3 regions of the Duganella sp. genome follow, and region 3 is predicted to be linked to each of the others. Evidence: predicted binding sites of a transcription regulator. Region 3 holds the regulator's gene; each other region holds the start of a gene.
What was found. Region 3 encodes sigma-54, which starts transcription at its own class of promoters, with help from an activator protein. Its sites were predicted from a motif close to TGGCANGNAANCTGCTTT; they were not measured.
Positions count from the first base shown of each region.

Region 1 (4,427 bases), on a different contig from region 3:
ATGCACCGCGCGCACGCCGGCGTTGGCCGACCAGCCCTCGCCTTCCCACTTACTGTCGAGGAAGATGCTGGAGACCTTCTCCTTCACGCCCCACATCGACGGCAGCGTGTAATCGATGGCCATCGGACCGTTCGGATACTTGGTGGTGTTGGTGTACAGCGCCGGATCGTTGGACTGCGCCAGGATCGACGGCTGGTTCAGGTAGTTCATGTACGCGTACGGATCGAAGCTCAGGTAAGCGTTCGGCATCTGCGCGCCGTTGCCCATGAAGTTGTCAATCGGCGTCACCGTGAACAGCGAGGCGGGCAGCGCCAGGTGATAGCCGCTGAACGCATTCCATGCATCGTTCTTCCACTCGGTGCGGTCGACGCTACGCTGCGAATACGCCAGGCCGGTATCGATGCCCTTGAAGTAGCCCCAGTCCTGCGACCACGCCAGATTCAGGCGGCCTTCGTTGAGCTTGTCGTGATTGCGGACATCGCCGTTGGAGACGGCGTGCGCGCGCACCGCGGTCGGGTCGGCAATGCCGTCGCCAAAGGTCAGCCCCGGCGTGCCGTTAAAGGTCAGCACGTCGCCATTCTTCGGCACCATGCCGGCCACCACCCACATGTCCGGCGAGCCGGAGGTGGTGCGCGAGGTCGAGATGTCGCCTTCCAGTTTCCAGTCCGGCGCCAGGTTCCATTTCGAGTTCAGGCCAAACGCGCGCGTGGTCGACAGGCGGTCGCCGCCCTTGACGATCATGTCGTTGGAATTGGCCTCGCCCAGCAGCGTGCCGGGGCCGGCGATGGCCGGGTTGTTGGCGTAGAAAATCGAGCCGGGGCGCAGGAAGCTGGTGATCTGGTTATTGCCGTCATATTTGACGCCCAGCTGCACCGGATTGTTCCAGTCGCTGAAGGCAATTACGTCGTTGCGCTGGTCGAGGTGGGAGTACAGCGCGTCGGCGGTCAGCTTCCAGTCCGGCGTCGGGTTGTACTGCATGGTCAGGTTGCCGACCAGGCGCTTGCGGCGCTCATTTTCCTGCTGGTAGCCGAAGCTTTGCGGAATGTACAGCTTCTTGGTGGTGACGTCGGCCATGGTCAGGCCCTTGGAATTCAGGTCGCCGTTGATGATGGAGACGTCACGCAGGTTCCAGGCATCGGTGATGGCCTTGTTCTGCTTGGAGGCGCGGTCGGTGTACGACAGCGAAGCGTTCACGCCAAAGGTGCGCGCCTCGTTGGCAAACGAGTACATGCCGCTGATGTTGGGCGTTTTCTTCTCGGAATTGGAATCGTAGGCGCCGGAGACATTGATCACCGAGCTGTGGCCGGTCTTGCCGGACAGCGGACGGGCGGTCTGGATGTCGACCGTGGAGCCGATCCCGCCCTCGGGCAGGAAGGCTTGCGAGGTCTTGTACACCAGCGCCTTGGAAATCAGGTCGGACGACAGCAGGTCGAACGAGAATTCGCGGCCGCCGGTGTCGCTGGTCATGGTGCGGCCGTTGACCAGCACGTTGTTGAATTCCGGCCCCAGGCCGCGCACCGAGATGTAGCGGCCTTCGCCGTTGTTGCGCTGGATCTGCACGCCGGTCACGCGCTGCAGCGATTCAGCAATATTCGTGTCCGGGAACTTGCCGGCGTCTTCGGCCGACACGGCATCCACCACGCCGTCCTGCAGGCGCTTGGTGTTGAGCGAGGAGCTGAGCGAGGCGCGGATGCCGCTCACCACCACGGTGGCGGAGGGATCGACGTCGCTGGCGGTCTGGGCGTGGGCGCCGGCCACGAGGACCAGGTCGGCAATCAGCGCGGCTAATACAGTTTTACGGAGGGAAATCCGAGTCGTGTTCATCATGTCTCCAGTGTGTAGTTATAGGTCTGACTTCGTTTTCGGCTGCTTGGGTACGTCAACTACTTGAACAATCTTAAGCCGCACACAACAATGCCAATCTATTATTTCTTTACACAAAGGGATTCCAAATTGATATAACGCGAACGCGCGCCCCATAAAAAAACGCCAGCATAAGCTGGCGTTCAGTGTGCTACGGGTTGTTGTTTTTAAGCTTTGCGGCGGCGTGCGACGAAGCCGATCAGGGCCAGGCCGCCCAGCAGCATGCCGTAGGTGGTTGGCTCCGGCACCGCCGTGACGAAGCGGCTGGCGCCAGTGTAGAAGGCCATGTTGGAGAACTTGGCAATGCTGTTCGGATTGTTGGCGTTGTTGACCCAGTTCACGGCCCAGTTGCCTTGCAAGGTCGCGCCGGCATTGACCACCTGGTTGTCGAACAGGAAGCTGCCGACGTTATTACCGGCGTGCAGCGACAACACCAGATCCACGGTCAGGTTCTTGCTGTTGGTGTTCTTGATCGACCAGGTGCCGCTGTAATCGCTGGTCTTGCTGAAGGTGAAGGTCAGGCTGTCGCCGGCCAGCTTGTCGACCAGCGAGCCGTTATCCACGATGGCCGCGCGGTTCCAGCTCGACGTACCGGTGCTGTCAAAGGTAAAGGTGTTGGCAAAACCGGCAGTCGACTGAATCGGGTTGATGTTCTGCCCCAGCACCAGCGCAAACTGGTCGGAAAAATCCTTGGTGGTACCAATGTTCAGGTAGGCATCTTTGTTGCTGGAAGTACCTTTGCCCGGCGTGTTGGCGGCGTGAGCGACCGTGCCAGCAAGGCAGCAGCTCAGGAATGCGATGTTCAACAAGGTCTTCATAGTTACCCCAGCGGTAGATGTCAAAATAATCACTAAAGTTGCGCTCGATCTATGAAACGTAAGGTATCACATCTCGCAAAATTCATGCAAGAAATATACGTTTCAATGCTCAAAAACAACGAAATCTTAGCGTTTTGGCTTCGTTTTGGCGCCGTGGGCGGCTTCGTAGATGGACTTGGCGTCCTGGTGGGCCTGGTCGATATTGCGCAGTTTCTTGTCTTCGTCGTGTTTGACGAAGAATTCTTTGTCCTGGGCAGCCACCACCAGTTTGACGGCGGCGGCCTCGTCCAGGCCGTATTTTTCGAAGATCAGCGTGGTGACTTCGTCGAGGTATTCTTCATAGGTCATGCGACCGTCCTTTCAAATGGAGGTCGTATTATCGCAGCGAAACGCCGCTCAGGCGAGCCGGCAGCGGCTTGGACGCCGCCAGTTGCCCGCTCAGCGCCTGCATCGCGCGGCCCAGCGGCTGCTCCACCCAGTGATGGAACAGCGCGCCAGCCATCAGGCTGCCGCCCCAGGCCGCCAGCATGCCCAGCGCTTGCCATTGCGGCTCGGCCGACACATAGCGGCTGAAAGCCGCGTTCACCAGCAGACACACCGGGAAGTGGATCAGGAACACCGCGTAGGAAATCTTGCCCATGCCGTGAATCGCCCGCCAGGCGCGTCCTTCGGACGCGGTCTTGATGCGACCGAACAGGAACAGCACGCAGGCCGTCATCGCCGCCAGCGCAATGCGGCTGCGGAACTCCAGCAGCAGGCCGATCACGGCCGGCAGCAGGGCCATCAGCAGCAAGATCACGGCAAAGCCGGGCTTGCGGCGCGGGTCGCTGGCCCACCACGCCATCACGCCCAGGCCATAGCTGCCAAAGAAATACGGCGCCCAGTTATCCCAGTCGGCATCCAGATTGAAATACAGCAGCGACATGGTGATGCCAAACGCCGTCATCACCGGCATCAGCCACGACAGCGGCCGCTTGCCTTCGCCGATACCGGCCATCCACAGCGCCAGCACCAGCAGCGCGTACAGCTGGAAATCGATGGCCACATACCAGGCGCCGGCCGACACCGACGGATAGCCCAGCACGCCGTGCAGCAACAAGGCGTGCGCGGCCAGTTGCGACCAGGTCGCGGGCGCGGAGATGGAATCGTGGATCATCCAGCGCGCCGCCAGCGCCGAGGCCAGCACCGCGATGATGGTGGCGGCCAGGAACGGCGGCGCCAGCTTGGCGTAGCGGCGCCAGATGGCGCGCAGCGGATCGGCGTAGCCGGCATGGCCGGAGGGCGCCAGCGACTTGGCCGCCAGGAAGCCGCCGATCACCAGGAAGACTTGCACGGCAATGCGGGCACTGCCGCTGAGCCAGTCGATCAATGCCGGAAACAAGGTGCGTGCGTGGTCGGCCATCGGGCCATAGAAAGCCAGATGGTGCAAAACGATCAGCTGCGCCGCGCCTGCCTTCAACAGGTTAATCAAGCCAAACTGCGACGGGGCCGGCTTACCCATGCCATGCGTCACTGCAACTTCTTTCATTCCTCATTCCTCTTGCAACGAAGGGCGATATGATAGCCGAGGATGAGCAATGTGTGGCGCGCGCCAGCACGCGGCCCTTGAACTTTCCGCCAAGCAGCAGTAAAATGCTGGCCCTTGGGTCGTTAGCTCAGCTGGTAGAGCAGCGGACTTTTAATCCGTTGGTCGCAGGTTCGAATCCCGCACGGCCTACCAAGATGCAGCCACAACGCCAATCTCCG
Region 1 is NZ_JBCNLB010000023.1:67,017-71,443, reverse strand. Features, by position in the region: gene ABDW57_RS25645 (TonB-dependent receptor) at 1-1,827, opposite strand, end outside; gene ABDW57_RS25640 (PEP-CTERM sorting domain-containing protein) at 2,031-2,681, opposite strand; gene ABDW57_RS25635 (hypothetical protein) at 2,808-3,029, opposite strand; gene ABDW57_RS25630 (acyltransferase) at 3,058-4,209, opposite strand; tRNA gene ABDW57_RS25625 (tRNA-Lys) at 4,326-4,401, shown strand.
Region 1: ABDW57_RS25640 (PEP-CTERM sorting domain-containing protein) is a predicted target of sigma-54. The motif match lies at 2,754-2,771, and genes of this name have one in related genera.

Region 2 (4,427 bases), on a different contig from region 3:
TGGACCGTTGTACAGGATACCGTTGAGCGTCAATTCGTTGGTCACGCCCGAGTGCGCCACGCCGGTGGAATTCACCTGGGTGCTGTACGCGAAGTAACCCACCGCGCTGCTCTGAGCGAAGTTAGCGCCATCAAACGCGCCATACGACAGCGCTTCGCCACCAGCCAGTTCGATCTGGCTGCCGCTGGCCGACAGCGAATAAGTGACGGTCGGCCGGAAGCCGACCACGCCGGTCAGCGCATAGCCATTGCGCGCCACCGCCACCAGCGAGGCCGAAGCGTTATCGACAAAGGTGCGCTGGTTCTTTTCCGATGGCGAATTGCCAATGGCGGTGCGGTCGACATAGGTCGGGGTGCTCAGGGTGATCTTGTCGCCCACCACGGTGGCGGCGTTGTCGCCCCAGTAGTCGGCGTCGTAGAAGAAGCTGACATGGGTGCCGATCACTTCCACATAATTGGCAGCGTGCGCCGTGCCCGCCAGGCTGGCCGCGGCCAGCAGCGAGCCGCCCATCAGCTTGCGGCGACGGCGGCCAGCCAGCGCAAGCACGGCCACGCCACCCAGCAGCATGCCGTAAGTCGCCGGTTCCGGCACGGCAGAAACACCAAACTGGTAGCTGGCGGTGCTGAGACCGGCTTCCGAATAGCCGATACCGCGTTGCGAAGTGCTCAGGAACAGGTAGCTGTCCAGCCCCACTACCGAATACGTGCCGGCGCCGCTGATGGTGCCGGTGGTGTCGGTGCTGCCGGAACCAATGCCGTCCGCACTGCTGCTGCGGCTGAGGAACAGCGAGAACTGTCCCAGTTGCTCATTGGAGACAAAGGTCTTGCCGTTCCAGCTGCCGGTGCTGATGTTGCTGTTGTTGACTTGCGACGCAAACGCGCCAGCCACCGGTTGCGCATAAGTGGTGGTGACATCGTAGCGGATGCCGCCAGTCAACTGATAGCCCGTCTTGGCTACCGCAACCACTGCCGACGCGGTCTGGTTGGTATAGCGGTCGGTATCCTCCCCGATCTTGCCATAGCCCTCGGCGCGCTGATTGAAGTAGGACGGCGTGCTGAAGCTGATCTTGTCGCCCAGGACGCTGGCAGTGCCAAGGCCCCAGAAATCAGCATCATAAAAGAAGCTTGCGTGGGCGCCGTCGATTTGCACCATGTTTACCGCGTGCGCCGATTGCGCGCAGGCGGCGGCAACCACGGTGGCGATCATCAGCTTAGGAAAGGATTTCATAATTGACCCACTCATTCAAATTTGACATGTTTATATAGTTACTATTCTTATGAGTGTCGATTCTGGATTAAGATTATCGGCGAGTCAATTAGAATAAATGAATGATCTAAAATAAATACTTTCCGGCATATCATGTTGCGTTTTTACCAATTCGATTCGCGCTCCGGCGTGGACGTGATGCGGTGGATCGAGAGGTCGGCCCCCTGGAATTCCTCCTCCGGATCCAGACGCAAGCCTACGGTTTTCTTCAACAGACCGTAGACCAGAGTGCCGCCAGTGCCTGCGATTGCCACTCCCAGCAACGTACCGGCCAATTGTGAACCTAAAGCCACACCGCCGGCGCCACCCAGCGCTTTCAAACCGAAAATACCGGCCGCGATGCCGCCCCAGACGCCGCACAGGCCGTGCAGCGGCCATACGCCCAGCACATCGTCGATCTTCCATTTGTTCTGCGCCAGCGTGAACATCCAGACGAAGATGGCGCCGGCCATGCCGCCGGTGACCAGCGCGCCAAGCGGATGCATCAGGTCGGAACCGGCGCAGACCGCTACCAGGCCAGCCAAGGGGCCGTTATGCACGAAACCGGGGTCGTTCTTGCCGAGCGAAGTGGCAACCAGCGTGCCGCCGACCATGGCCATCAGCGAATTGACCGCTACCAGGCCGTTCATCTTGTCCAGCGCTTGCGCGCTCATGACGTTGAAGCCGAACCAGCCCACCATCAATATCCAGGCGCCCAGCGCCAGGAAGGGAATCGACGAAGGCGGATGGGCGGCGATGCCGCCGTTTTTCATGTAGCGGCCACGGCGTGCCCCCAGCAGCAGCACCGCCGGCAGCGCGATCCAGCCGCCGACCGCGTGCACCACCACCGAGCCGGCAAAGTCATGGAACTCGGCGCCAAAGCTCTGCAGCAGCCAGTCCTGCACGCCAAACCGGTGGTTCCAGGCGATGCCCTCGAACAGAGGATAGACCAGGCCGACCAGCAGCGCCGTGGCGGCCGTCTGCGGATGAAAGCGCGCGCGCTCGGCAATGCCGCCCGAAATAATCGCCGGGATGGCGGCGGCAAAGGTCAGCAGGAAGAAGAATTTGACCAGTTCAAAACCGTTTTTGGCGGCCAGCACGTCGGCCGATGAGAAGAAATTGACGCCGTAAGCAATGCTGTAGCCGACAAAGAAATAGACGATGGTCGATACGCAGAAGTCGACCAGGATCTTGACCAAGGCGTTGACCTGGTTCTTTTTACGCACGGTGCCCAATTCCAGGAAGGCAAAACCGGCATGCATCGCCAAAATCATGATGGCGCCGAGCAAGATAAACAGTGCGTCTGCACCGTCTTTGAATCCAGACATCAAAATTACTCCCCAAAATAAAGCACATAAAATAAAGACTGAACATGGGAAGCAATTTCTGTACCACTTTGGTGCAAAATCTTAAGTGGCTGATTTTAATGTGGTTTCATGTTGGTGCATCAAATGGCGGCAGCCGACGATGCACCAACATGAGGCGCTAAATTGGTGCGCCGGGCGGCACCGTTGGTGCAGCGCGCAACTTGACGCTGCGCGGATCAGTCAGATAGGTAGTGATGTAGTCGGCCGCCTGCTTGCGGCTGTCGGCGGTGACGCCCTTGCCGGGGTTCTTTTGCAGCCACTGGACCAGCTCACGTGCCGATTGCCGCACCTCGGCCGCCACCTGCGGGTGCAGCTGCCCGCCGTCCAGCAGCCGCAGCAGGCTGTCGGAGACCACCCAGTTGGCCGCCAGTTGCACCGCCTCGCCGCCGATCACGCTGGCCGGCACCGGGTCGCGCTTCCAGGTCTTTTGCAGCAGCTGCGTCAGCACTTCCTGCACGCCCGGCTGCTTGCTGTCGCGCGCATGCTGCCACGCCAGCCGGTTGAAGCGCTCGGCGTTCAGCAGAAATCCGGTGGTGTGGGCGGCGGCCGATTCGGCGATCGAGAAGGCGTCGAACACCGATTCCATGCGGGTGTCAAAGTATTCGCGGTTGCGGCCGTAGCCGGCTGCCGGCGGGGTCAGGATATCCAGCACATTGGCCGGCAGCGCCAGGTACTCGGCGCGCAGGCTGTCAGTCAGGCGGCTGATGGCCTGGCGCTGCACGTCCGGCGGCGTGAGCTTGATGCCGGCCCTGGCGGTGCCTGCCCTGACGTCGCCGGCGCTGGTGTAATCAAAGTCGCCGCCGCCGATCAGGCGCGCCACGGCCTCGCCCTGGTAGCGCTGCAGCAGGTAGACCGGCACCAGCCGCGCTTCCAGCTCGCCGATCTGGCGCGCATCGGGCAGCACATCGACCGAGAAGGTTTGCAGCGCGCGCTGGCGCACCGCGCCCAGCTGGTCCCAGGTCTTCAGCGTATCCGGGCCGAAGTCCCACAACAGGCCGTCCGGATGGCTGGCGCCGGGCACGCGGTCATCCTGGTCGCTGGAGTACAGCATGCCGGCGGCACGCGCATCGGCGCGCAGCCTGGCCAGCGCCGCTTCTTCTTGTGCGCCACTGCCAAAATCGCCGTAGATGTATTTGACGATGTAGTCGTCCCAGGGGCCGACGCCTACGCCGTATGCATTGGACAGATCAACCTCGCCTTGCGTAGTCAGCTTGAGGATGGGATGCGGATAATCCATCACCGAGCCATTGCCCATACGGCTGGCGGCAAAGTTGTGCGCGAAGCCCAGCGTGTGGCCCACTTCGTGCGCAGCCAGCTGGCGCAGCCGCGCCAGCGCCATTTGCTCGGCCAGTTTCTGCTTGTCGGCGGCGCTGCTTTTACCGTATGGCGCCAGCAGCGCTTCCGCGATCAGGATGTCCTGGCGCACGCGCTGCGATCCAAGCGTGACAGCGCCGCGCAGGATCTGGCCGGTGCGCGGATCGGTCAGCGCATTCCCGTACGACCAGCCGCGCGTGGCGCGGTGCACCCAGCTGATGACGTTGTAGCGGATGTCCTGCGCATCCACGCCTTCCGGCAGCAGCTCGACGCGGTAGGCATCCTTGAAGCCCGCTTTCTCAAAAGCGCTGGCCCACCACGAGGCGCCCTGAATCAGCGCCGAACGCACCGGTTCGGGCGCGCCACGGTCGACGTAGTAGACGATCGGCTTCTTCACCGTGCTGACGGCCGCCGACGGATCGGTCTTTTCCAGTTTGTGGCGCACCTGCCAGTGAACGTCGATGCTGCTGGCCAGTGGCGTGGCGAAGTCAAAGTAGCTGG
Region 2 is NZ_JBCNLB010000018.1:25,035-29,461, reverse strand. Features, by position in the region: gene ABDW57_RS23145 (PEP-CTERM sorting domain-containing protein) at 1-1,227, opposite strand, end outside; gene ABDW57_RS23140 (ammonium transporter) at 1,371-2,573, opposite strand; gene ABDW57_RS23135 (zinc-dependent metalloprotease) at 2,731-4,427, opposite strand, start outside.
Region 2: ABDW57_RS23140 (ammonium transporter) is a predicted target of sigma-54. The motif match lies at 2,622-2,639, and genes of this name have one in related genera.

Region 3 (4,427 bases):
TGGTTGGCACCTCGACTGCCACCGGCACCGGCATGAAGGCCAACAACGCCACCCGCCAGATTGCGCTGGGCGGCCGCGGAACGATTACGATGCCGCCGCGCGCGGCACATTGAAGGAAGCAATGATGAAGATGAATAAACTGATGTTGTCGGCGGCGCTGCTGCTGGCCGCCGCTGCCGGCGTGGTGCACGCCGAGAAGGCCGATTCCACCAAGCCGACCCAGGTGACTTTCGACCAGCTGGACGCCGACGACGTCAAGCAGATCAAGACCTTCACCGGCAATGTGGTGCTGACGCGCGGCACCCTGCTGATGAAGTCGCCCAAGGCGGTGGTGACGGAAGATCCGGAAGGCTACCAGTTCGTCGTGCTGCACAGCGCGCCGGGTGTGCAGGCCACCTTCCGCCAGAAGCTGGACGGCGCCGGCGACCAGTGGGTCGAGGGCCAGGCCGACCGCATCGAGTACGACAACAAGACCGAGCTGGTCAAGCTGTACGCCAAGGCGCAGATCAAGAAGCTGGAAGGCGGCAAGCCCGCCAGCCAGGTCGACGGTGAATTCATTTCCTACGACAGCCGCAAGGAATTCTTCGCGGTGAAGAACACGGCCAGCGGCGAGAGCAAGCCGGGCGCGGGCCGCAGCACCATGGTGATTCAGCCATCGAGCAAGCTGGCAACGCCGCCTGCGCCGACCACCCAGCCTGCACCGGGGAAATAAGATGGAAGCATCCTGCGGTAGCACCCTGATCGTCAAAGGCTTGCAAAAGACCTACGGCAAGCGCCAGGTGGTGCATGACGTGTCGCTGCAAGTCGAATGCGGTGAAGTGGTCGGCCTGCTGGGGCCGAACGGCGCCGGCAAGACCACCTCGTTTTACATGATCGTCGGCCTGGTGCCGTCGGACGCCGGCAGCATCGATATCAGCGGCACCGATATCTCCTCGCTGCCGATCCACCGCCGCGCGACGATGGGCCTGTCCTATCTGCCGCAGGAAGCGTCGGTGTTCCGCAAGCTGACTGTGGAAGAAAATATCCGTGCCGTGCTGGAAATCCAGAAAGTGGACGGCAAGCCTTTATCCAAGGCTGACATTGATGAACGGCTGAATACCCTGCTGGCCGATTTGCAAATCGAAAAGCTGCGCGAAAACCAGGCGCTGTCGCTGTCCGGTGGCGAGCGCCGCCGCGTCGAGATCGCGCGCGCCCTGGCCACCAATCCGCGCTTCGTGCTGCTCGATGAACCTTTCGCCGGGGTCGACCCGATTGCCGTGATTGAGATCCAGCGCATCGTGCGCTTCCTCAAGGAGCGCGGCATCGGCGTCCTCATTACCGACCACAATGTGCGCGAGACGCTGGGCATCTGCGACCGCGCCTACATCATCAACCAGGGGACGGTGCTGGCTTCCGGCCGTCCGGACGACATCATCGCCAACGAGTCGGTGCGCCGCGTCTATCTGGGTGAACATTTCCGTATGTAAGTCTTCATGAAACAGTCTCTGCAACTGCGCACGTCGCAGCACCTGGCGTTGACGCCGCAACTGCAACAGTCGATCCGGCTGCTGCAGTTGTCAACGCTGGAGCTGCACCAGGAACTGGAACAACTGCTGATCGATAACCCGCTGCTGGAACGCCTGGACGATCCGCTGGACCATTCGCTGCGCCTGCTGGCCGATGGCGCCATCAGCCAGCAGGCGCCGGCCGGCGAAGCGCCGCCGGAAGGCCCGCCGGGCGAGGCGCCGGCGGCCGAAGCCGACACCTACGATGCCCCGGCCGCCGACACTGAAAGCACCACCCCCGATGCCGACCTGGACTGGGGTGACTCCGGCCGCAGCAAGAACAACGACGACGAGGAAGCGCGTCCGCAACTGGAAGCCCATCACTGCACGCTGCGCGAGCATTTGATGGAACAGATGCGGGTGACGGTGCTGGAAATGCGCGACCGCGCGCTGGTGGAGCTGATCATCGACGCGCTTGACGAAAACGGCTACCTGGAAGAATCGCTGGAAGAAATCCACGCGCGCCTGCCGCCAGAGCTGGAGATTGAAATCGAGGAGCTGCAGACCGCGCTCAAGCTGCTGCAAAGCTTCGACCCGATGGGCGTGGGCGCGCGCAATGCGTCCGAGTGCCTGGCGATACAAATCAGGCGTTTGCCCGGCGTGCCTTTGGTGACGCGGCGCATGGCCCTGGCCATCGTGGAAAATCACCTGACCTGGTTTGCCCAGCGCGACTTCAACAAGCTGAAAAAAACCCTGCTGTGCGATGACGAAGACTTGCGCGAAGCGCAGGCCGTGATTCGCCAGTGCAATCCGCATCCGGGCGCGGCGTTCGCCTCCGATGTGTCGGACTATGTGGTGCCGGATGTGATCGTCAAAAAATCGCGCAACGGCTGGCAGGTCAGCCTGAACAACGACGTCATGCCGCGCCTGCGCGTGAACGCCATGTACGCCAACCTGCTCAAGCAGGGCAAGGGGGAAAGCGCCATGGGCGCGCAATTGCAAGAGGCCAAATGGCTGATTAAAAATATGCGCCAGCGTTTCGATACGATCCTGCGCGTGGCACAGGCGATAGTAGAAAGACAAAAGAACTTTTTCTCGCATGGCGCCGTCGCCATGCGCCCCCTTGTGCTTCGCGAAATTGCTGATACACTGGGACTACACGAGAGCACTATTTCTCGCGTAACAACTCAAAAATATATGCTGACCCCGCACGGCATGTTTGAGTTGAAATATTTCTTTGGTAGCCATGTCGCCACCGAAGCTGGCGGGGAAGCAAGTTCGACGGCGATACGTGCCTTGATTGTGCAATTGACAGGAGCTGAAGACCCGAAAAATCCTTTATCCGACAGTAAGATTGCGGACATGCTGGGAGAACAGGGCATGGTGATTGCGCGACGGACTGTTGCCAAGTATCGCGAAGCTCTCAAAATCCCGCCAGTAAGCCTCCGCAAGTCTTTGTAGTGTGTTGGTTCCTGCGCGCCCGGCAGCAATGGGCACCGCACTAACCGTCAGAAGCGACTTATCTTTAGGAGTGTGTATGAATCTCACCATCAGTGGACATCATCTCGAAGTGACCGCAGCGATTCGCGAGTACGTGCAGAACAAGCTGGAACGGGTCACCCGCCACTTTGATCAAGTGATTGATATTGCTGTCATCCTGACCGTAGATAACCTTAAAGAGAAAGAGAAACGCCAGAAGGCTGAAATCAATCTGCGTCTGTCCGGTAAAACCGTCTACGTGGAAAGCCTGTCGCAAGACCTGTACGCCGCCATCGATACCCTGATCGACAAGCTTGATCGCCAGGTCATGAAGTACAAATCCAAAGTTCAATCGCACGGGCACGATGCCATCAAGCATATCCCGGATAGCTACGAACCCGCTGCCGCCGCCCTATAACAACGGCCCCGGCACATACAACTAAGGGCGCATGAGGGCGCCCTTTTTTGATCCTGCCCTGTTAAACGATTTTCTAAATCTTGGCAAGCTGCATTGGCGTTTACACAACGCAACGCAAATCTCTCTGGAATTTACAGTGCTGGAATGGTTTAATCATTAAGTTAAACGTTTTCCTATAACTACAAAGAGAGACTACACGATGAATCAACTCGCGATCCGGCCGCTGAGCGCGGCAATTGCCTTGATCTGCCTGTCCAGCGCCTGGGCACAGGAAGAGCCCGCGACGGTGGTGGTGTCCGGCATCCGCAAATCGTATGCCGACGCCGTCAACATGAAGCGCGACACCCTGGAAATTACCGACAGCATTTCATCCGACGGCCTGGGCCGCTTCCCTGACCTGAACGTGGGCGAGGCCATCCAGCGCATTCCCGGCGTGCAACTGAACCGCGAAGCCGGCTCGCGCAACGCCACCATCAACTTGCGCGGTCTGCCTGGCACCTTCGCGCTGACCACGATTAACGGCATGTCGTTCGCCCAGCCGGTGCTGAATGGATCGACCCCGCTGGGGGCGTTCAACTCGGACATTTTCAGCGCGGTGACGGTGCTGAAAAGCCCGACCGCGGCAGAACAGCCGGGCGGCCTGAGCGGCAACATCGATTTGCGCATCACCTCGGCGCTGGCGCGCAAGGATGGCGGCGGCATCACCGTGGGCGACGAATATGACGAGCTGGGCCGCCTGACCACGCCGAATGCCACGGTGTCCTGGAACAAGCACTTCGGCAAGGATCTGGCGGTGTTTGGCGTGTATGCCTACAAGAAAGAAGATTTCCGCCGCGATTCGACCCAGATTCAGGATTACGATCAGCTGACGGCAGCCAACCTCGGCATCACGCAAGCGCAGTTCGACGCGCGCTATCCAAAGTCGGAATACGCCAAGGGCATCCTGTTCCCCGGCCAGATCCGCCAGACCGTGACCGCCAACACCGGCGCCACCCACAGCGGCGCGGCCGGCGTCGGCTGGCGCATGAACAGCGAGACCAAGCTCA
Region 3 is NZ_JBCNLB010000014.1:51,512-55,938, reverse strand. Features, by position in the region: gene lptC (LPS export ABC transporter periplasmic protein LptC) at 1-113, shown strand, start outside; gene lptA (lipopolysaccharide transport periplasmic protein LptA) at 131-712, shown strand; gene lptB (LPS export ABC transporter ATP-binding protein) at 714-1,466, shown strand; gene ABDW57_RS20345 (RNA polymerase factor sigma-54) at 1,473-2,945, shown strand; gene raiA (ribosome-associated translation inhibitor RaiA) at 3,022-3,381, shown strand; gene ABDW57_RS20335 (TonB-dependent receptor) at 3,581-4,427, shown strand, end outside.